3 regions of the Afifella sp. YEN Y35 genome follow, and region 3 is predicted to be linked to each of the others. Evidence: riboswitches for the same ligand, from Rfam matches in the RefSeq annotation. Region 3 holds a riboswitch; each other region holds the start of a gene.

Region 1 (7,079 bases), 1.6 Mb from region 3:
GGCTTTCGCCATCCCGAAACCGGCGAGACGGTGCTCTTCCATTCGCAACTGCCGAGCGATTTCGAGACACTTCTGAACGCCTTAAGAAAGCCTTCTGAAGCCTTACAAGGCCGTAATTAGGCAGCATCCCGAGAGGCATGATAGGCTTGACGCAAGCCAGGACGTGACGAAAGTTAGACAGGCGGGGTCGAAAGCTCTGCTCCAAGACAATCCACGAGTGCTCAGGATGCGGCCGCTCCGCGGCGCCTCCCGGTGTCGACTCTTCTGATGACAGGCAATCCCGATGGCCACAGGCAACATCCCCGTCGTATCCACCGCCGAAGGCGGTTTGTCTCGTTATCTCGACGAGATCCGCAAATTCCCCATGCTCGAGCCGCAAGAGGAATATATCCTCGCCAAGCGCTATCAGGAGCATGACGACCGCGATGCCGCGCATCGTCTGGTGACGAGCCATCTGCGCCTCGTCGCCAAGATCGCCATGGGCTATCGCGGCTATGGCCTGCCGATCGGCGAGGTCATTTCGGAAGGCAATGTCGGCCTGATGCAGGCCGTCAAGCGCTTCGATCCGGACAAGGGCTTCCGTCTCGCCACCTATGCGATGTGGTGGATCCGCGCCGCGATCCAGGAATATATCCTGCGCTCCTGGTCGCTCGTGAAAATGGGCACGACGGCCAATCAGAAGCGGCTCTTCTTCAACCTGCGCAAGGCCAAGAGCCAGATTTCGGCGCTGGAAGAAGGCGACCTGAAGCCCGAGCAGGTGGCGACGATCGCCAAGCGACTCAACGTGAGCGAGGAGGAGGTCATCTCCATGAACCGGCGGCTGTCCGGCGATGCCTCGCTCAACGCGCCGATCCGCGCCAATGAGGGCGAAGGCGGCGAATGGCAGGACTGGCTGTCCGACGATGAGACGGAGAGTCAGGAGACGAACCTCATCGCCCAGGACGAGCTCGAGCAGCGCCGCGCCATGCTGAAGGACGCGATCGAGGTGCTCGACGAACGCGAACGGCGGATCTTCGAGGCGCGTCGTCTCTCCGACGAGCCGCTGACGCTGGAAGAGCTCTCGGGCGAGTTCGGCGTCTCGCGCGAGCGTGTGCGCCAGCTCGAGGTCCGGGCCTTCGAAAAGGTGCAGAAGGCGATGATCCGCGCCTCCAAGGAACGGGATCGCGGCGCCCAGCAGCGCCTCCTCGCCGACGCCTGAGGCGGCGCACCCTCCCGAGACGAAACAGAGAAATCTGTCCCTCAAGGGATGGGACGCTCTAGCCGCCCCGCAACCGCCGCAGGGCCCGTCCGTCCATGACGACGAGCCCTGCGCCGATCATGGCCATGCCGGCGAACTGCCCCGCCGACAGGCTTTCTCCGAGAAGCACGACGCCGAGCGTCACCGCGCTCACCGGCACGAGAAGCGTGACGAGCATCGCGTTCGTGCCGCCGGCGCGCGCCAGAATCCTGAAAAACAGCACATAAGCTAAGGACGTGGACAGAAGTGCCAGGCCGAGGATCGAAAGGATCGCGGCCATGCCCGGCATTGCCGTCGCGAAGGGCCGGTCGATGAGGAATGCGACCGGAACCATCAAAAGGGTCGATGCGGAAAGCTGCATCGCCGCCGCAACGACGGGATCGGTCGCCCGAAATCCCTTTCCGACGACCGCCGAAAACCCATAAGACGTCGCCGCGGCAAGCATCGCCAGAACGGCCAGAAAATCGGCCGTCAGCCCGCGCAGGGCCGGCAGGCCGATCATCACGGCAACACCCAGAAAACCGAGAACGACGCCCGTGACCTTGTTCGTCGTCATCTTCTCGTCGGCCGTCAGAACATGCGCGATGAGAACGGTGAAGATCGGCGTCGTCGCGTTGAGGATGGAGGCCGCGCCCGCACCGATTTCGACGGTCGCGAAGGTGATCAGCGAAAACGGCACGGCGTTGTTGAGAAAACCCATCAAAAGCGCGCGCAGATAAATCCCACCCCGGCTCGGCAGGCGCCGCCCCGAAGCGAGGATGACGATCCAGAGTGCCGCAGCCGCGATGCCGACGCGCAAGAGCACGAGCGTGAAGACCGGCACCTCCGCGCCCGCGACGCGCATGAACAGGAACGAGCCGCCCCAGAGGAGCGACAGAAGGACGAGAAGCGTCAGGCTGCCGAGATCGAGAGAGGCCTCGACTGGCGCGGTGCGTGCAGATGTGGGGAGGGTTTTGGCGTCCATGTGACGAGCCCTAAGAGAGGCTTCTCTCCGGCTCCACCCGATTCTTGAGGCGCTGCCTCCGGCTCGCCAGGAAGACGCCGCCGAGAATGCACACGCCGCCGAAAGCGTGGGCGTAGGTGAAGGTCTCGCCAAGGGCGAAGACAGCGAGAATGGCACCGAAGAACGGCACCAGATGGAAGAAGGGTCCCGCCCTGTTCGGACCGATGAGATCGACGCCCCGGTTGAAGCAGATATAGGCGAGCACCGAGGGAAAGACGGCGACGTAGAAGAGGGCCGCAAGGCTCGCCGCATTGATGTCGATATGGCCACCGCGCAACAGATCGAGCGCGCTTGCCGGCAGGAGCATGATGGCGCCCCACCCGATGGTGATCGCCAGAAAGCTCAGCCAGTGAAGAGGCGGCCGCCGCTTCAAAAGCGCGGAATAGGTGGCATAGATGACGACGTCGATCAGCATGATCACGTCGCCCGGATTGAGCCGCAGATGCGCCAGCACCTGCAATTGCCCGCGCGAGACGATGACCACGACCCCGATGAGGGAGACGACGATGCCGGCAAGCTGGCCGAAGGTGAGCCGCTCGCGGAAGAGCATGAAAACGACGAAGGCGATGGCAAGCGGCGTCGTCGCCTGCAGAAGCACGACATTGAGCGCCGTCGTATATTCGAGAGCCCAGTAGAGAAGCGTGTTGAAGAGCGTGATGCCGCACAAAGCCATCAGCGTCAGCACGCCGAGATGACGCTGGATCACCGGCCAGTCGGCGCGCAGCGCCTTCATGGCGAAAGGCAGGATCAACAGCGCAGCCCCACCCCAGCGCAGCTGCGCGAAAAGGATCGGTGAGAAATCATCGATCACCGCCCGCGCGACCACCGCATTGCCGGCCCAGAAGAGCGAGGTCAGCGTCAAGAGCAGATAGGGTTGATCGAAAAGCCAACGAAAAGGGGCAAAGAGGACACGCATTTCCCCGCCTCTATCCCTCTGCGGCAAATTTGTCACCCACCGGGACCATGGATGAGGCCGCAAACGCGATCGTGCGGCGACCGTGAGACGGCTTGCAAGCCTCGGCCGGAGAGTTATGGTGGGCGTTTCCGAGGGGTGTGCGGACAAACCGCGCTGAGATGGCCGTGATGGCGGCCGGACCCTTTGAACCTGATCCGGGTCATGCCGGCGAAGGGACGGGCCTCAGTCTCTCCAGCACGCATGATCTCTGCCATGAAAGGGGCGCGTGCTGGCCATTCTCGCAATCCGTCTCGCAATCGCGATCGCACTCCTCGCCGTCTGGGAAGGCCTCGTGCGCGCAACCGGCGTGCCGCGCTTCATCCTGCCGGCGCCGAGCGATCTCGTGACGGCTTTCTCCGCCCTCCCCTTCTATTATCTCGGCAACGCCGCCGTCACCGCGACGGAGATCGTGGTCGGCCTCGTCGTCGGAGCGCTGGTCGGCGCATTGACGGCGATCCTGGTCGTTGCCTCTCCCGCACTTGAAAGGCTCGCCATGCCGATCCTGGCGGCGAGCCAGGCACTCCCGGTCTTCGCCATCGCGCCGCTTCTCGTCATCTGGTTTGGCTTCGGCATGGCGTCCAAAGTCGTGATGGCCGGGCTCATCATCTATTTTCCGGTGGCCACTGCGTTTGCCGACGGTCTGAAGCGCACCGATCCGGGCCTTCTCGATCTCGCAAGGCTCAACCGCGCCTCCAGGCGCGACACCTTCCGCTACATCCGCATTCCTGCGGCCCTGCCCGCCCTTGCCTCCGGGCTCAGGGTCGCCGCCGCGATCGCGCCGATCGGCGCCGTCGTCGGCGAATGGGTCGGCGCCTCCGCCGGCCTCGGCTTCGTCATGCTGCAGGCCAATGCCCGCATGCAGACCGACCGCGTCTTCGTCGGCCTCTTCCTGCTCGCCGCGATGGCGATCCTGCTGCGCGCCCTGATCGATCTCTTCCTGCGCCGCCTCCTCGGCTGGGTGCCGGGAGAAGCGAGCATCGCCTGAGACGATCTCCGAAACTCCGACATGATCCGAAAAGAGAGGAAATGACCATGCTCGACCGCCTGCGCCTGATGCTTCTGGCGCTCATCTTGACCGCCTCCCCAGCGGCGGCCGCGGACCACCTGACCGTGCTGCTCGATTGGTTCGTGAACCCCGACCACGCGCCGCTCGTCGTCGCGCAGGAAAAGGGCTATTTCGCCGAGGAAGACCTCGATGTGGAAATGATCCCGCCGGCCGACCCGAGCGCTCCACCCCGCCTCGTTGCGGCGGGCGAAGGCGATGTCGCCATTTCCTACCAGCCCAATCTCTATCTTCAGGTGGCCGAAGGATTGCCGCTGGCGCGCTTCGGAACGCTCGTCGAAACGCCGCTCAACTCGCTCGTGGTTTTGGAAGGCAGCGATGTGACGACGCTCGCCGACCTCAAGGGGAAGACGGTCGGCTTCTCGGTTGGAGGCTTCGAGGATGTGCTTCTGAAGATGATGCTCGGAGAAAGCGGCGTGACCCTCGACGACGTCGATCTCGTCAACGTCAACTTCGCACTCTCACCGGCCCTTCTCGCAGGACGCGTCGATGCCGTCATCGGCGCATTCCGCAATGTCGAGCTCAATCAGCTCGACATCGAAGGCAAGCCCGGCCGGGCCTTCTATCCCGAGGAGCACGGCGTGCCGCCCTATGACGAGCTCATCTTCATCGCACGCTCCGACAAGCTCGGCGACGACAGGCTGCCGCGCTTCCTGAAGGCGATCGAGCGCGCCACGCTCTACCTCACCAACCATCCCGAGGAAGCCCTCGAGATCTTCACGAAAGCGCATCCCGATCTCGGCGACGAGCTCAACCGCCGCGCGTTCATGGATACGGTCGCCCGCTTTTCGAAAAGCCCTGGCGCCTTCGACGCCGGCCGCTATCAGCGGTTCGCGGAATTCATGAAGGATCAGGGACTGATCGAGACGGTACCGGAGCTGGAAAGCTACGCCCAGGCCGTTCGGTAAGGGCCCGTTCGGTGAAAGCCAGTTCGGTGAAAGTTAGCCAGGCTGGGGCGATCAGGAATCGCCCCAGCTCTGCATCACATTCTCAAACACCTTGTCGCCCGGAATACCCTTCTCGAAGGTGATCAGGGCCCGCTTGCCGCCCTCAAACAGGATCGGCAGGTCGAACCAGGAACCGCTGCGCAGAAGCTCCAGATTCCGCTCCACCTGATCGGGCGTGTCGGAGAGCGCGATCCAGTAGAGGTCACCGGTCACGTCGACGGCAGCGCCTGCGAGCGGCTGTCCGCGCGCCTGCTCGTTCGGCTTCATCACCAAGGCCGGAACACGCTGCACGACTGCGGTGTCGTCGAGCGTACCGGAGAAGGCGATCTCGATGAGATGGCTCGCCGGCAGGGCAACGTCGTTGTTCTTGGAAATGGTGATCGTGACCTCGGCCTCACGCTCCGGCACGTCGATCTTCGCCTGGATGGCAGAGCCTCCGTCGTCGCGCTTGACCGTCGACCACGACACGGCGCCGTTCACCGCCTTGCCGGCGGCACCGTCTTCGCCCTGCTCGTAGAAGATCGCCCTTTGCCCGACAAGCGAACCGCTCGTGGCCTGTCCCGCGGCATTCCCGTTGGAGGGCGCCGTCTCGGAGAGCTCGTCCGGCGTGCCCGGCTGCGTCTCGTCGGCCGGCAGACCAGCGCCATCTGATTCGCCCGTGTCGTCCGGCAGACCTTCATCGCTGGGCGCACCGTCGAGAGGCGCATCCATCGGCTCTTCCTGGCTCGTGGAAGGTCCGGCATCGGGCGTCTCGGCTTCCGGCCCGGTGAGGAGACGATCCTCGTCCTTGCCTTCCACGCGTTCGCCCTGGCTCTCGATGAGGCCCGTCAAAGGCGACGAGGACGTGTTGTCCTCGGCGTTCCCCGGGGCCGTGCCCTGTGCCGTCTCGTCGGAGGAAACCTGGCCGGAGATATCGTCATACGCGGTGACGATCGTATCCCATTGCGAATAGACGACCGCTCCGATGCCGAGCGCGATCAACAGAACCAGGACGGTCGCGATCAGCGCCGGCGCGCGCGATGTCCGCACCTTCTCCGAACCATCGTCATGGCGCGGTGCCGCGACGGCCTCGTCTCTGGCCTCGCCCTTGGCCTTCTTTTCCTTTTTCCACCGCGACTTGCGGGCAGAAGGCGTTTCGTCCTCGACACCGGCGCCCTCGATCCGGGCATCCTGCGGGTAATCGTCTTTGCCCTCGGACGTCACATTCGGCACGGGCGCGCCGGCGGGGCCGGCCCCGGCCGCAGCATCCGGCCGCTTCGGCTCCCGGCTCCCGGCGAAATCGCCGCCAGCAGCACCGCCCCCAACAGAGCCGCTTCCCCGAAGGTCGCGCTCCCCATATTGGGGCACGGCCCGGGCGTGCGCCGGTTCCGCCCGAGGCGCCTCTTTTGCAGGAGGCGGGGGAGGAGGAGGCGGGGGAGGAGGAGGTGGTGGTGGCGGAGGGGGTGGAGGCGGCGGTGGTGCCGGCTCCTCGTCGGGCTCCTGGACACCGGCACTCTCGGCCGCGAAATCTTCCTCCACAACGGCAATCGCATCTTCGAGCGCCGCATGATGCCCTTCGATATCTTCGGGGGGCAGCGGAGGCTCCACGGCGGTGAGCTGGCGCGCCAACGCAGAGCGGGCGCGGTCGTAGACCGCCTGGCGCATGTCCGGCCCGTCATCGGGAAGACTGGCGATGGAGCGTTTTAGGATCGCTACGTAATCGGGCATAACGCTTGAAGAACTGTGTAACCGTGGATTAACGGCAAGGCTTAGTCCTGAAATGGGTCACGGACAAGGATCGTATCGGCTCGTTCCGGACTCGTCGACAGAAGAGCGACCGGAGCTTCGATGAGTTCTTCGATGCGCCGGACGTATTTCACCGCCTGGGCGGGAAG
Region 2 (7,079 bases), 900 kb from region 3:
CGCCCTCGCCTTCGCGGCAGCCGCGCTCCTGCTCGGCACGCTGATCATCGGCTACGAGGTTTCGCCAAAGATGGCCTCGCTGTTCCTGATCGGCGCAGGCCTTGGTGCGGCTCTTCTTCATGGCGCTTTCGGCTTCACCGCCGGATGGCGCAATTGCGTGACGAAGAGCGATGGGCGCGGGCTCCGAGCTCAGCTCTGGGTGATCGCCTTCACGGCGCTCTTTTTCATCCCGTTGATCAACGGAATGGTGCCCGGTTTGACCGTCCAGGGCGCGATCGCACCGGTCGGCACCTCGCTCATTGTCGGCTCGTTCCTCTTCGGCCTCGGCATGCAGCTCGCCAATGGCTGCGGCTCTGGCACGCTCTTCACCCTCGGCGGCGGCTCGGGCCGGATGCTGATCACGCTCGTCGCCTTCATCATCGGCTCGGTCGTGGGCTCCATTCAGCTCCCCTGGTGGCTCGACCAGCCGGGCTTCGATCCGGTCAACCTCGCCGAGTTCCTGACCGTGCCGGGTGCGCTGATCGCAATCTTCGTCGGCCTTGCGCTCGTTGGCGCCCTCACCTTCGCCATGGAAAAGCGGGCGAACTTCATGGCCCCGGCCAGGAAGCCCGGCCATTTCTGGCGCGGACCCTGGCCGCTTCTGTGGGCCGGTGGGGCGCTCGTCGTGCTCAACCTTTTGACGCTCCTCATCGCTGGCCATCCCTGGACGATCACCTATGGTTTCGCTCTGTGGGGCGCGAAGGCGGCACAGGCGATCGGCATCGACATGTCGGCTTACGAGTTCTGGCAATGGCCGAAAGGCGATCAGGCGCTGCACACCTCGCTTCTCGCAGACGTCACCTCGGTGATGAATATCGGCCTGGTGCTGGGCGCAATGGCGGCCGCCGCACTTGCGGGATCTTTCGCCAAGGCGCCTCTGCCGAGTGCGAAATCCGCGCTTGCCGCCGTCATCGGCGGCCTTTTGATGGGCTACGGCGCCCGCCTCGGCTTCGGCTGCAACATCGGAGCCTTCCTCGGCGGCATCGCCTCGGGTTCCCTGCACGGCTGGATCTGGTTCGCATCGGCCTTTCTCGGCACTCTGATCGGCATCCGGCTGCGGCCTCCCTTCGGTCTGGCGAATTGAGGCGGTGATGGCGCGTTATCTTCTTTTCGGCTTCGTGACGCTCGGGCTCCTGCTCGTTCTTGCCGACCATCTCCTGTCACCGCCTCTGCATCAGACGGGAACGAGCGACGTCGTCGCCTGCGCCCCCTGCGGCGCGCCCTGCCCATCGACGCGGTAGGCGAGAGCGCTTAAATCAACGGCGGGCGGCGAGAAGCGCCGCCTCGCTCACTTCCGACCAGGGCTGCATCCGTGCCCGCGCCGAGCGGTAGCTTTCGACGATCTCGGCCTGCACGCCGCCGGCGTCTGCAAGCTCGTCGAAGACCTCATCGGACGCCTGACGCGCCGCGGCCAGGAAATCGTCGGGAAACCGCCTGAGCACCACGCCCTTTTCCTGCGTGAGCTGTTCCAGAGCCCGAGCATTTTCCCATTCGGCCTCACCCAGGCCGCGAATGTTCTCCACCGCAAGGACATGACGCACGATCGCCTTGAGATCGTCCGGCAGCTTCTCCCAGGCGGAGATCGAGACGAGGCCCTCGCCGGTTCCGTTAGGCTCGTGAAAGCCCGGCCAGTAATAGTTCTTCGCGACCTGCCAGAATCCCATGGCGAGATCGGACCAGGGCCCCAAAAACTCCGTCGCGTCGATCGTCCCCGACTGGAGTGCCGGCAAAATCTCCGATGCCGGCAGCGAAACGGGCGTTGCCCCGAGCCGGCGCGCGACCTCACCGCCGAGGCCCGGCATGCGAATCTTGAGGCCTTTGAAATCGTCGAACGAGGCGATCTCGCCGCGATACCAGCCGCCCATCTGAAAGCCGGTGTTTCCGGCCATAAACGGCTTTACGCCGAAGGGGCGATAAAGCTCATCCCACAGCTCCTGACCGCCGCCATGGTCGATCCAGGTGATATGCTCCAGAGGCGTCAGGCCGAAAGGCGCCGCGGTGAAAACGGGAGCGACCTTCGCCTTGCCGGCCCAGAACAGAGAGGCGGTATGCGCCATCTCGGCGGCCCCTTCCGACACCGCATCGAACACGGCAAGGGCCGGGACGATCTCGCCCGCAGCATGCACCTGCACGACCATGCGCCCGCCGGACGCGAGCTCGATATCACGTGCGATCCGTTCCGCCGAAACGCCGGGACCCGGCAGGTTCTTCGGCCACGACGTGACCATCGACCATTCGATGCGGCTTTGGGCGACTGCCGGTCGGGCAAGCGCGCCGGCGCCTGCGACCGCCGCCCCTCCGGTGAGAAGGCCGCGCCGGCTGAGACTGTGGCCGGAGCTCATCCATTCCTCCATTGCCGGTAGAAATGGTGAACCGGTCCATGCCCCTTGCCGATCTCCAGGAGGTCCGCATTGACGATGGCGTTGTGGACATAGGCCTTGGCGGCATCGACCGCCTCCGGCAGGCCGAGCCCGTTGGCAAGCCCCGCCGCAATCGCCGAGGACAGCGTGCAGCCGGTACCGTGTGTATTCTTGGTGTCGATGCGCGGCGCGCTGAACCAATGGGCCACGCCTTCGAACCACAACAGGTCCGCGGCTTCATCGCCGTTGCCATGCCCGCCTTTGAGAAGGACCGCCCCGGCGCCGAAATCGGCAAGCGCCTGCGCCTGGCGCAGCATGGTGTCGGAATTGTCCGCAGGCTCCTCGTCGAGCAGGCGGGCCGCTTCCATCAGATTGGGCGTGATCACGGCGGAAAGCGGGAAAAGCCTCTCGCGCAGGCTCGTCACGGCCTCATCGGCAATGAGCGGATCGCCGGAGGCCGCCACCATCACCGGATCGAGCACGACGGGACCGGGCTCCCACCGCGTCAGCCCCTCCGCCACGGTTTCGATGACCTCCGGCTTCGAGAGCATGCCGATTTTGGTCGCGCCGACGGCAAGGTCGGAGAAGACCGCATCCATCTCGGCCGCCACGAAATCCGCGGGCACGTCGTGAATGGCCCTCACACCGCACGTGTTCTGGGCGACCAGCGCCGTGATCACCGTCGCGCCATAGACGCCGAGGGCGGAGAAAGTCTTGAGGTCGGCCTGGATGCCGGCGCCGCTGGTCGGGTCTGTGCCTGCAATCGAAAGTGCGATGGCCGTCATTGTGTGTCCTTCGCTGTACGAATTTCTTCAAGAAGCGCCTGGGCGGCGGCTTGTGGATCGTCGGCCCCCATGATGGCGGACACGACGGCAACGCCCTCGGCCCCGGCAGCGATGCATTCGGCGGCATTGGAAGCGCTGATGCCCCCGATGGCAACGGATCGAAGCCCGACAGCCCTCGTGACGGCCGAAAGCCCCTCCACGCCGATCGCCGCACCGGCATTGGGCTTGGTGGCCGTCGTATAGACCGGCCCGACCCCGATATAATCGGCGCCAGAAAGAGCGTCCCGGGACGCCTCGTGCTCGGTCGCACTGCCCACGGAAATCCCGAGGATGCGTTCCTCGCCGATCAGCCGCCGTGCATCCGCGCCGTCCATATCGCTCTGGCCGAGATGCACGCCGTCAGCCTCGACCGCGAGCGCCACATCGATGCGATCATTGACGATGAGTGGCACGCCCATAGGCTCCAACAGCGCCTTCAGGCGGCGCGCAATGGCAACGAGTTCACGCGTGCCGGCGTCGGGGTCGCGCAGCTGCACCAGCGTCACGCCACCTTTGACGGCCGCAGCGACGGTCTCGAAAAAATCGCGCGGACCGCAAAGCCTCGGATCGGTGACGAGATAAAGCGAAAGATCGAACGGATGACGCATCATTCCCCCTCCCCGCTTCCGGCGCCAATACCGGAATGAGCGGCAAGGAGATCCTTGTCCATGCGGAAGAGCGCGTCACAAAGCTCGGCCGGCAGATGCCCTGGCCCGTTGCCGCATCGCTCACCGGCGATCCGGCCGGCAGCGGCATAAACGGCAAGCCCGGCGGTCGCCGCTTCGAGCGGCGGCCGCACGGCCGAGAATGCGGCGACACAGGCGGAAAGCGCACAGCCGAGGGCGGTCGAGCGCGGCATGAGATCATGCCCGCCGGTGACCGAAACGACCTCATCGCCATCTGTCGCGTAATCGGTCGCACCAGTCACGGCAACGACACTTCCCGATGTCCGCGCCAGCGCCTTCGCCGCCGCAACGGCCTGATCGGAGGCGGCAAGAGAATCGACCCCCCTGCCGAGTGCGCCCGCCTCGCCTGCGAGACTCATGATCTCGCTCGCATTGCCGCGCACGATCGTCGGCCGCAGGGACAGGAGTGTGTTCGCGGCCTCGCTTCGGTATGGCGTCGCGCCCGTCGCCACCGGGTCGAGCACCCAGGGCTTCTGCTGCTCCCCCATGGCCTCGGCCGCCTTTTTCATGGCGCGCAGCCAGGCGGGCGACAACGTGCCGATATTGACGACGAGGGCGTCCGCGAGCTTGGCGAAATCGCCGACCTCTTCTTCCGCATGTACCATCGCGGGCGATGCGCCGAGGGCGAGAAGCGCATTCGCGGAGACGCTCATCGAAACGAAGTTGGTGATGTTTTGGACGAGAGGCTGGCGCGCACGCAGATCCGTCAGCGCCGCAAAGACCTCATCGATCGTCATAGGCATGGAATTCTCCCACTTCGGATCCGGCCCGAAGCGGAAGCAAATGAACGACGAGGATCTCTCGGCATCATCCCATCCCTCCGCCGGTGTTAACCGGATCAGGTTCGAGGGGTTGGCCGGATCGCCTCTCAGCCGCCTACAGATTGCAGCGGCACCCCCTGAGACGTCTTCCGATCTAGTGGTCTAGGAACCGCTTTGCAAGCATCGGCCGCTTGGCCCTTGCCGCGACCGGACAGTTGCGGTTTTCTCCCGGCCAAGGAGACTGCCATGACCCCGTTTTTCGTACTCATCAAATGCCAGCTCGGCCAGGCCTACCAGGTCGCCACCGCCCTGGCGGACGCCGAGATCGCATCTGAAATCTATTCCACAGCAGGCGATTACGACCTTCTGGCAAAGTTTTATCTGAGCCCCGACGACGACATCGGCCGCTTCGTGCAGGAAAAGGTGCACGTCATCGAAGGCATCCAGGACACCAAAACGATTCCCACCTTCAAGGCGTTCTGAGGCTCATCCGCCTCACCCCTGCGGCGTCGACAATTTGCGCATCTTTCGCCGCTCCAGCCCCAATTGATGCTCGCGGTAGATGATGAAGATGCCGGCAGCGATGACGACCGCTCCGCCCACGGCAACATTGATCCCGGGAATTTCATTGAAGAGCAGATAGCCGGCGATCGTGCCCCAGATCATCGAGGCATACTCGAAAGGCGCGATCGTCGACGTCTCGGCATAACGATAGGCGGCGGTCAGGGAGATCTGCCCAAGGCCGCCGAAGAGCCCGCACAGGGTCAGAAGGACCATCTCTTCCGTATCGGGCATGACCCATCCGAACGGGATGGTGAAAAGCGCCACGACCGTGCACGTGACGGAAAAATAGAAGACGATGGCGGAGGTCGATTCCGTCGCCGTCATCTTGCGGATGAGGATCGCGACCACCGCCGTCAGCACCATGGAGCCGAGCGCGCAGAGCGAGCCGACGAATTCCCGCCCGACGAGTTCGCCGCTTGAGAGAAGATCGAAGCGCGGCCACAGCACGATCATGATGCCGACGAAACCGACAGCAACGGCGGTCGAACGATAGATGCGCACCGTTTCGTGCAGGATCAGGGCGCCCAACACGACGATCATCAAAGGCGCGCCGTAGCTGATCGCCATGGATTCGGGCAGAGGCAGGCGCTGGACGCCGGCAAACCACAGCATCATCGTGGTCACCCCGATGAGGCCGCGACGGGCATGGCTCCAGGGATCTTTGGTGCGCACGGCCTCCTTGAGCTTGTTCTGCCAGGCGAGCATGCCGAGGAGCGGAACGAGCGCAAAGGCGGAGCGAAAGAACACGATCTCGCCGGTCGGCACGCGCTCGCCGACGAGCTTGATGCAGGAAAGCATCAGCGCGAAGGCAATGGTCGAGCTGACCTTGAGAATGATGGCGCGGGTCGCTGTGGTCACGATTGCCCACCGCCTCGGCTCTGCCGCGCGTTACGCCGGCAGTCCGCTTCGTCTTTGGTCACCCTAGCCTCGTTGTTCGGGGAGCGCCGCCTTTGCGGCTTGAATGGCATTCCACACCCGCAGCGGTGTCGCCGGCAGGTCGAGATGGCGGATCCCGTACTCTCGATAAAGCGCATAGACAACGGCATTCATGACCGCGGGCGTCGCGCCGATCGTTCCCGCCTCACCCGCACCTTTGATGCCGAGGGCATTGTGCGCCGAAGGCACGTTGCGCGTCTCGAAATGGAAGGAAACCGTGTCCCATGCGCGCGGCATGGCATAATCGCTGAAGCTTGCGGTCAGAAGCTGCCCGTCTTCGTCATAGACCGTGTTCTCCAGAAGCACCTGGCCGATGCTCTGCGCCACACCGCCATGCACCTGGCCCTCGAGCAGCAGCGGATTCACGCTCACCCCGAAATCGTCGACGATGGTGTAGCGGTCGATACGCGTGCTGCCCGTCTCCGGATCGATCTCCAATTCGCAGACATGCGTGCCGTTCGGATAGGTCGCTTCCGCCTGCTTGAACTCTCCGATCGCCGTCACCTCGGCGCGGTCGCCCGCTTTGGCTGCGAGGTGGGCGAACGAAATCGCCCGGTCGGTCCCGACGATCCGCGCCTCTCCGGCGGCAAGCTCGATATCGCCCGCAGCCGCTTCCAGCGCATCGGCCGCCAGATCCTTGAGCTTTTCCGCAAGATTGTCCGATGCGATGCGCACGGACGGACCCCCGAGCGGGATGGAGCGTGAGCCGCCCGTGCCGCCGCCCGTTTCCAGCGCATCGGTATCGCCCTGATGCACCCGGATCTGATCGAGATCGAGGCCGAGCCGCTCGGCCACGAACTGGGCATAGGCCGTGCGGTGTCCCTGCCCAGTCGCCTGCGTGCCGATGAAAAGCGCGACATGGCCGTCGTCTTCGAGCACGATTTTCGCCGGTTCGGAGCCGGCAAAAGC
Region 3 (7,079 bases):
CATTCCTCCTGCGGGTCGATATCTTCGTGCTCGCCGAAGCCAAGCATCGCCCGCCACCGACCCGAGACCACGGAGCGACCGGTTTTGAGATCGATATCGAAGACACCGATGGCCGCCGCCTCGATCGCCTGTTGCAGGCGCTGCTCACTGATCGCCAGTTCGCGCGCCACCTTTTGCTGCAAGGTCACATCGCTGATGATGAGCGTATGGCGCAGGTCGCCTGCCTCTGTGCGCCACTCGTTCTTTTGCAGCGTCAGGAAAAGCTCGTCGCCGTTGCGGTTCCGCGTTTCGACCAGCCGGCTGACTTCTCCTTGCTTCTGCGCACTTGCCGCGCCCTCTTTCGACCCAGGAAACAGGGTCGCGATCGTCTGCCCGTCCAATTCGTCCGCCCGATAGCCGAAGATCAGCTCCGTTGCCGGATTGACGGAACGAATGATGCCGTCCTCGTCCAGCACGATCACGCCGGCAAGAGCCGTATCGACGATCGAACGGTTCTGCTGCTCGCGCGCGGCAATCTCCCGCGTCTTCAATTCGACCGTCTCCTGGATCGCCTCCTCGCGGCGCGCATAAGACATCAAGAGCACGCCGAAGAGGAGGGACAGGGCAAGTCCCGCGGCCAGAACGATCGTCGGCTCTTTCGATGCCGCCGTCGCTTCAAAGGCGGGCGTGCTCTCCCAGACGACGGTCCATGTCTTCTCCATCACGGACAGCACTTTGCTGACCTGGAACGCGGGATTGTGTGCGTTGCCTTCAGAGCTTGTATAGATCAACTGGTCAGGATCGGCGGTGCCGCCATCATAGACACTGAGGTTCAACCGCGTGCCCTGGCTTGCCGTCAGGCGATCCATAAAGCGCGGCGCGATGAAAGGCGCGTAAACCCAGCCAAGGAACGCATCCCGCCGCTGCTCCATGGTCTCAAGAGGAGCGGAGGCCTCATAAAGCGGCCGAAGCAACAAGAAGCCGGCGCTTTTCGTTTCGTCTTGCACGAGGAAGATTCGACCCGTGATCGTCGCACGCCCGGTATCGCGCGCGTGGACGGCCGCGGTACGACGGTTCTGCTCAAACGCGATATCGAGCCCGAACGCCTTCGCGTTCGTCGCAAGAGGCTCGATAAAGGTGATCACGAACATCTCGCGATCCGTGGAAGGCTCGGGCTTGATCGTCAGATTGGTTTCGCCGGGTGTCGTGTGCTCGATCAAAAACGCCTGCAGCTCGTCAGGCATGACCGGCTCGATGAACCCAACGCCGTTGATCCCGGGCAGATTGGCCTCGAGACCGAACTCGCTGACGAAAGCCCTCCATTCCGTCTTCGAAACGTAGCTGGAGCCGCTGAAAAGACCCGCTCCGGCGTCCAGCGCCTGCTTGTAGGCGTCCAGCCGGTGCAGCAGTGCCTGTTCGCTGTCTCCCGCCAGAGCCTTGAACGAGGTCAGCCCCTGTTCGAACGCCGCTTCGTTGGTGAACTTCCATGCGTAGAACGTTAATCCGAGGGGAACCAGCAGCGCCACAAGGCCCAGCCTGCTGACCCGGGCGAGCGGGCGTCCGCGGTATCGGGCACTCCACGGGCGCAAAGGGCTGATCATGGCCAGGGGTAGGACGAGCAGGATTCCGGCAACGTCCCCGATCCACCATGTGATCCAATTGGAAAGGGCAGCCGATCCGCCGGTGATACCGGCCCCCATAAGGCTTGCTACGCCGACGCTCGCACCAATGAGACACGGCAAAAGGGCCGCGCGCAGGGTAAACGGAATGAAGTCTCGCATCCCCTCCAAGGCGAAGGGCATCCCGAAGCGCCGCCGAAGAAGGTGAACAGCGAGGAGCGATTGCACCGTCGACCCGGTGGCGATGCAAACAGCAACGCCCAGCGCCGACCAATCGGGCCCCTGCGCACCGAAAGCGTTCCCAATGACGGCATTAACCGCGAATGCCCCCAGAAACACGCCGGGCCATAGCCGGTGACCATAAAACAGAAGCGCAGAAACCGCGATTCCCGATGCCGGCCAGATCAACGTCGCATAGCCTGGGGGCACGGCCAAACGCAGGCCGAGCCAACCGAAAAGCGCATAAGCGGAGCTTGAAGTCTCGATCAAGATCGAAGAGACCGCTCCAGGTCTCGTCTGTCTGGCCGATCAGGATCGTCTCAGCCAAGCCTTCGTCAATCTGATCTCCAATGCGGTAAAATTCTCCCCGTCAGGAAGCACCGTTCGCATACGCATTGCACAGCGAGCAGGCCGAGCCCGCATCTACGTGAGCGACGAGGGGCCGGGCATCCCGCAGGAATTCCACACCCGCATCTTCACAAAGTTCGAACGGGCCAACTTCTCCGACAACCAGAAGGTTGGTGGCACCGGTCTCGGCCTTTCAATCACCAAGGCGATCATCGAGCACCTCAACGGCGAGATCGATTTCCGCAGCACAGAGGGCGGCGGGACGATTTTCTTCGTTGACCTGCCGAGTTTTCCTGCGATGCACCAGCTTGCTGCAGAACGCGACAGCCGCAAGCTCGCAAGCGCCTGAATATCGTCTTCCCGCCACCAATTGATAGACAAGCCGCATGGCGAAAACGTCTCCGCTGAGACGCTCTAATCACGCCACCAAATCGGTTTGCAGGTCCGCCGCTCCCCCGAACCGAATCTGAGGCGAAAGGGAAGGTGCCGAGCCCCAACTCCCGCACGCCGTTGGCAAATTCCTCGATATCCATCCACTCCTTCCCGCTTCGCCGACGTCACATGGGTCATCGGCGCCAGCACATCGGGGAGGTTATGGATCGGGTGCTCGTCATTGGTGGGACCTTGGCCGTTTAGATCGAGGTCGCCAAGGCCCAGATCATCGCTCGATGCTTGTCGGGCCGGCGCATTTCCACTAGGTCTGAAGACGCTCACACGGGGTGCCCATACGGGCTGAGAGGCTTATCCGCCAACCCGCTGAACCTGATCCGGCTCGCACCGGCGGAGGGATGGAGAGCTTTCGTTGCCGCGAATGCGCCCCTTCCCGCTTTCAAACGACAAGGAGGCGCCCTTGGGCTCGCTGCAATCCCCTTCCATCTTCATAGCATCAGCCGTCGCCGCATTGTTCTTCGGCGCAATCACACCCGCCGCGGCGCAGGAGGAGAAGCCCTCGCTGACGGTCTACACCTATGAGAGCTTCGTTGCCGATTATGGGCCGGGGCCGCGGATCAAGGCCGGTTTTGAGGCGGTTTGTGGCTGCACGGTGAAATGGGTCGGGCTGGAGGACGGCGTTGCGATCCTCAACCGTTTGAAGCTCGAAGGTGCTTCGACATCGGCGGAGGTGGTGGTCGGGCTCGACACCAACCTGATCGCTGAGGCCAGGGCGACCGGGCTCTTCGCACCGCATGGCACCGACACATCTGCGGTCGACGTTCCCGGCGGTTTTTCCGATCCGGTTTTCGTGCCCTATGATTATGGCTGGTTCGCCGTCGTCTACGACAGTGAGGCGATCGATGCCCCTCCGCAAAGCCTGGAGGAGCTGGTCAGCGGCGATCCGGAGGAGAAGATCGCCATCCAAGATCCTCGCAGCTCGACACCGGGTCTCGGGCTGCTTCTTTGGATGAAGAAAGTCTACGGCGACGGCGCCGAAGCGAAATGGCGAGAGTTCTCCGAGCGTGTCCTGACCGTGACGCCGGGCTGGAGCGAAGCCTATGGGCTCTTGACGAGCGGCGAAGTCCCGATGGTGCTGAGCTATACCACCTCGCCTGCCTATCACCTGATCGAGGAGGAGAGCGACCGCTACCGCGCGGCAGCCTTCGATGAGGGCCATTACATCCAAATCGAGGTCGCCGGCCGCATCGCAAGCTCCGAGCACCCGGATCTCGCCCGCGACTTCCTCGCTTATCTGATCTCGCCCGCGGCACAGGACGCGTTGCCGACCACCAACTGGATGCTGCCGGCCGCAGCGACCGCCTCGCCGCTGCCCGCCGCCTTTGAGCAGCTGGTGACCCCGGACAAGACCCTGTCTTTCGATCCCCAAACGGTAGCCGACAGCCGACGCGCCTGGACGCAGGAATGGCTGCAGGCGCTCGGTCGCTGAGGCTCTCCGCGCGTCCGATGACAGGTTCGACAGATCGACGTTGGCGTGTCGCGGCAGGACTTGCCGCCGTTGCCGCGCTCGCCGGGTTTTTGGGCGGCGCATGTTTCGCCTTGCTTACCCAAGCCGATGCGGCGCCGGACGTGCTTGCCTTGGCATCGGACCGCTATTTGCGGGGGGTGGTGCTGTTCACGCTGGAACAGGCGGCCCTTTCCACCCTCCTTGCCGTGGCCGGTGCCCTGCCGCTTGCAGTGGCCCTCCACAGGGCTCGGTTTCCCGGCCGCGGCCTCGTCCTGCGTCTGTTCCTCCTGCCGCAAGCCCTGCCGGTGCTGGTCGGCGCCTTGGCGATCATCGCGGTGTGGGGCCGCAACGGCGTCGTCTCGGATCTGGCCGCCACCCTCGGATTCGATCGCCTCAACGTCTATGGGCTGTCCGGCATCCTGATCGCCCACACCTTCTTCAACCTGCCGCTCGCCGCCCGGCTGATGCTCGCTGCTCTCGACGGCGTGCCGGCAGAAAGCTGGAAGCTCGCCGGGCATCTTTCTCTCACGCCCCTCACCACCTTCCGCGTCCTCGAATGGCCGGCAATCCGCACCGCGCTACCCGGCGCGACGAGCCTCATCTTCATGCTCTGCGTCACCAGTTTCACGCTGGTCCTGACATTGGGTGGCGGGCCGGGCGCCACCACCCTGGAAGTCGCGATCTATCAGGCCCTGCGCTACGATTTTAATCCGGGCCTCGCGGTTTTCCTGGCGTTGATACAGATTGTGCTGACCGGCCTTGCGGTCGCCGTCACGCTGCGGCTCGGCCAGACAACGCCCGGCGGCTTTACACTCGGGCGGCGGGCACGGCGCTACGACCCTCACCAGGGCTTCGTTCGCGCGCTCGATCTCGCGGTTCTGACCGTGGGGATCGCCTTCGTCCTCTCGCCGTTCATCGCCACGATCGTTGCCGGTCTGCGCTCCGATCTGATCGCACTGCTGGCCGATCCAAACGTCCAGCGGGCCGCGATGACAAGCGGCGTCGTGGCGTTCGCGGCGGCGACACTGGCGCTCTTGCTCGCCGCGCCTCTCCTCTTGGCGCGACAGGCATTGGAAAGATCTCCCTCTTCGAGGGGTCGCGCAGCCTGGCGCGGGCTCTTCGAGCTGTCGGGCAGTCTCGTGCTCGTGGTGCCGCCGATCGTCATCGGCGCCGGCTGGTTTCTTCTGCTGCGACAGGTGACAGACGTTTTCGCAGCGGCACCCTTCGTCATTGTCGCCACCAATGCCGTGATGGCGATGCCGTTTATCGTGCGTATTCTCGCACCGGCGCTTGCCGCCTCGGCACAGCGACACGATCGCCTTGCCGAGAGCCTCGGCCTCTTCGGGCTGGCGCGGCTGCGCCACGTCGAATGGCCCGCGCTGAAAGCTCCGTTGGCCCTCTCCTTTGCCTTTGCGCTCGCCCTATCCCTCGGAGATCTTGGTGCGGTGGCGCTTTTTGGCAGCCAGGATTTCATCACCCTGCCCTATCTGCTCCTGCAGCGCATGGGCAGCTATCGCACCGCCGACGCAGCCGGGCTGGCGCTGCTGCTCGGGGTCTTGTGTCTCACCCTGATGGCACTCGCGGAGCGCGGGTTTCGCCGAGAGGAAGGCTGATGAGCGACCTGCCCGCCCTCGTCTTGGACGGCCTAGAATACACCTATGAAAGCGCCCCGATGCGCTTCGACCTCACGGTCGCGCCTGGCGAATGGCTGACGATCATCGGCCCAAGCGGTGCCGGAAAATCGACCCTCCTCGACATCATCGCCGGCTTTCTGATGCCCGAGCGCGGCCGGGTGACGATCTCCGGCGCCGACATGACGGGCGTGCCCCCCTCGCAACGCCCGCTCAGTTTCGTGTTTCAGGAGAACAATCTCTTTGCCCACCTGAGCGCCATCCAAAATGTGGGGCTCGGAATTTCCCCGAGATTACGGATGGGCCCGGCCGAGCGGCAGCGCGCGGCTGAAGCGCTGGAGGCCGTCGGCCTTGTGGGCTTCGACGACCGCAGGCCGGGGGAGATGTCCGGCGGCGAACGTCAGCGCGTCGCGCTGGCGCGCGCCTTTGTCCGCCAGCGCCCTCTGCTCCTGCTGGACGAGCCGTTTGCCGCGCTCGGTCCCGCCCTGCGCCGCGAAATGCTGGCGTTGTTGCGCGATCTACGGCGTCGGGCCGGAACGATGACGGTGCTGATGGTGACGCATCATCCGGAGGATGCCCTGGGCTTCGCCGACAACGTCGCCTTCCTCGACAAGGGACGTTTCGTCACCGTTGGGCCGACCGAGGAAACCCTCTCAGCCTCGGGCATTGCCGCGGTAGAGAGCTATCTCGGAACGCGCGCCCTCTCTTAAACGCGGTATCCGGCGATACGGCGTCGGGCCAGACAAACGTGTGTCGGGGCCGCAAACGAGATGCGGCAAAACGAAGAGAACTCGGTGCGTTGTCTTTGGATGGCAACGAACGCTGCCTATACGCATTTTGCCCTCTCTTGCGTTTGCCGCCACATTCGTCGAATACTTGCGCCCCGCAAAACCCGAGACGCCATACCAATCATATCGGGCGTAATCAGGCGACTGCTCTAGTCGCATCTCTAAATACACAAGGAGAATACAAGAAACTCGAATCGGACGATGCGCTTAAACAAGCCGAATACAAAGAACGGCGCAGGTGCATCGAAACCCCATGGGAGGAAACTTGGGATGTCCGAGACTTGTCCGCACGTCGATGTGGTTCACTCTGCGATCGCGGCCGGGGCCGCCGCGCAATCGCCGATGGTCGCGTCCTGGAGCCGCTCGGCGCGTCTCTATGGGCTCGACCCAGCCAACAGGCACCCGCCTCACCGGCTGACGGCGAGCGAATTCGCCCTGGTGCGCGAGCGGATGGAGCCATGGATTCGCGCCGCCGAAGCCAGTCTTGATCAGCTCTTCAGCGCCGTCGGCGCCGCAGGGTGTTGCGTGCTCCTTGCCGATAGCGACGGCGTGCCGGTCGAGCGTCGCGGCGAGACCGGCGACGATGCCGTCTTCGACG

Evidence for each region. A riboswitch is a leader RNA that binds a small molecule or an ion and turns the genes downstream of it on or off. The one in region 3 is predicted to bind thiamine pyrophosphate.
Region 1: linked by a shared signal. The riboswitch ahead of ACK8CP_RS19415 (ABC transporter permease) and the one ahead of thiB (thiamine ABC transporter substrate binding subunit) in region 3 are both predicted to bind thiamine pyrophosphate.
Region 2: linked by a shared signal. The riboswitch ahead of thiM (hydroxyethylthiazole kinase) and the one ahead of thiB (thiamine ABC transporter substrate binding subunit) in region 3 are both predicted to bind thiamine pyrophosphate.

Annotation. Positions count from the first base shown of each region.
Region 1 is NZ_CP180203.1:4,069,781-4,076,859, reverse strand. Features, by position in the region: gene ACK8CP_RS19435 (RluA family pseudouridine synthase) at 1-120, shown strand, start outside; gene rpoH (RNA polymerase sigma factor RpoH) at 284-1,198, shown strand; gene ACK8CP_RS19425 (DMT family transporter) at 1,257-2,201, opposite strand; gene ACK8CP_RS19420 (DMT family transporter) at 2,212-3,156, opposite strand; TPP riboswitch at 3,278-3,389, shown strand; gene ACK8CP_RS19415 (ABC transporter permease) at 3,422-4,180, shown strand; gene ACK8CP_RS19410 (ABC transporter substrate-binding protein) at 4,228-5,166, shown strand; gene ACK8CP_RS19405 (hypothetical protein) at 5,218-6,912, opposite strand; gene ACK8CP_RS19400 (adenylosuccinate synthase) at 6,954-7,079, opposite strand, start outside.
Region 2 is NZ_CP180203.1:694,684-701,762, reverse strand. Features, by position in the region: gene ACK8CP_RS03370 (YeeE/YedE family protein) at 1-1,123, shown strand, start outside; gene ACK8CP_RS03365 (hypothetical protein) at 1,131-1,280, shown strand; gene ACK8CP_RS03360 (TRAP transporter substrate-binding protein) at 1,296-2,381, opposite strand; gene thiD (bifunctional hydroxymethylpyrimidine kinase/phosphomethylpyrimidine kinase) at 2,378-3,184, opposite strand; gene thiE (thiamine phosphate synthase) at 3,181-3,834, opposite strand; gene thiM (hydroxyethylthiazole kinase) at 3,831-4,652, opposite strand; TPP riboswitch at 4,708-4,818, opposite strand; gene ACK8CP_RS03340 (Lrp/AsnC ligand binding domain-containing protein) at 4,917-5,153, shown strand; gene ACK8CP_RS03335 (DMT family transporter) at 5,166-6,092, opposite strand; gene ACK8CP_RS03330 (xanthine dehydrogenase family protein molybdopterin-binding subunit) at 6,156-7,079, opposite strand, start outside.
Region 3 is NZ_CP180203.1:1,597,127-1,604,205, forward strand. Features, by position in the region: gene ACK8CP_RS07630 (PAS domain S-box protein) at 1-2,087, opposite strand, end outside; gene ACK8CP_RS07635 (sensor histidine kinase) at 2,161-2,514, shown strand; TPP riboswitch at 2,870-2,971, shown strand; gene thiB (thiamine ABC transporter substrate binding subunit) at 3,025-4,044, shown strand; gene thiP (thiamine/thiamine pyrophosphate ABC transporter permease) at 4,062-5,675, shown strand; gene thiQ (thiamine ABC transporter ATP-binding protein) at 5,675-6,403, shown strand; gene ACK8CP_RS07655 (GAF domain-containing protein) at 6,752-7,079, shown strand, end outside.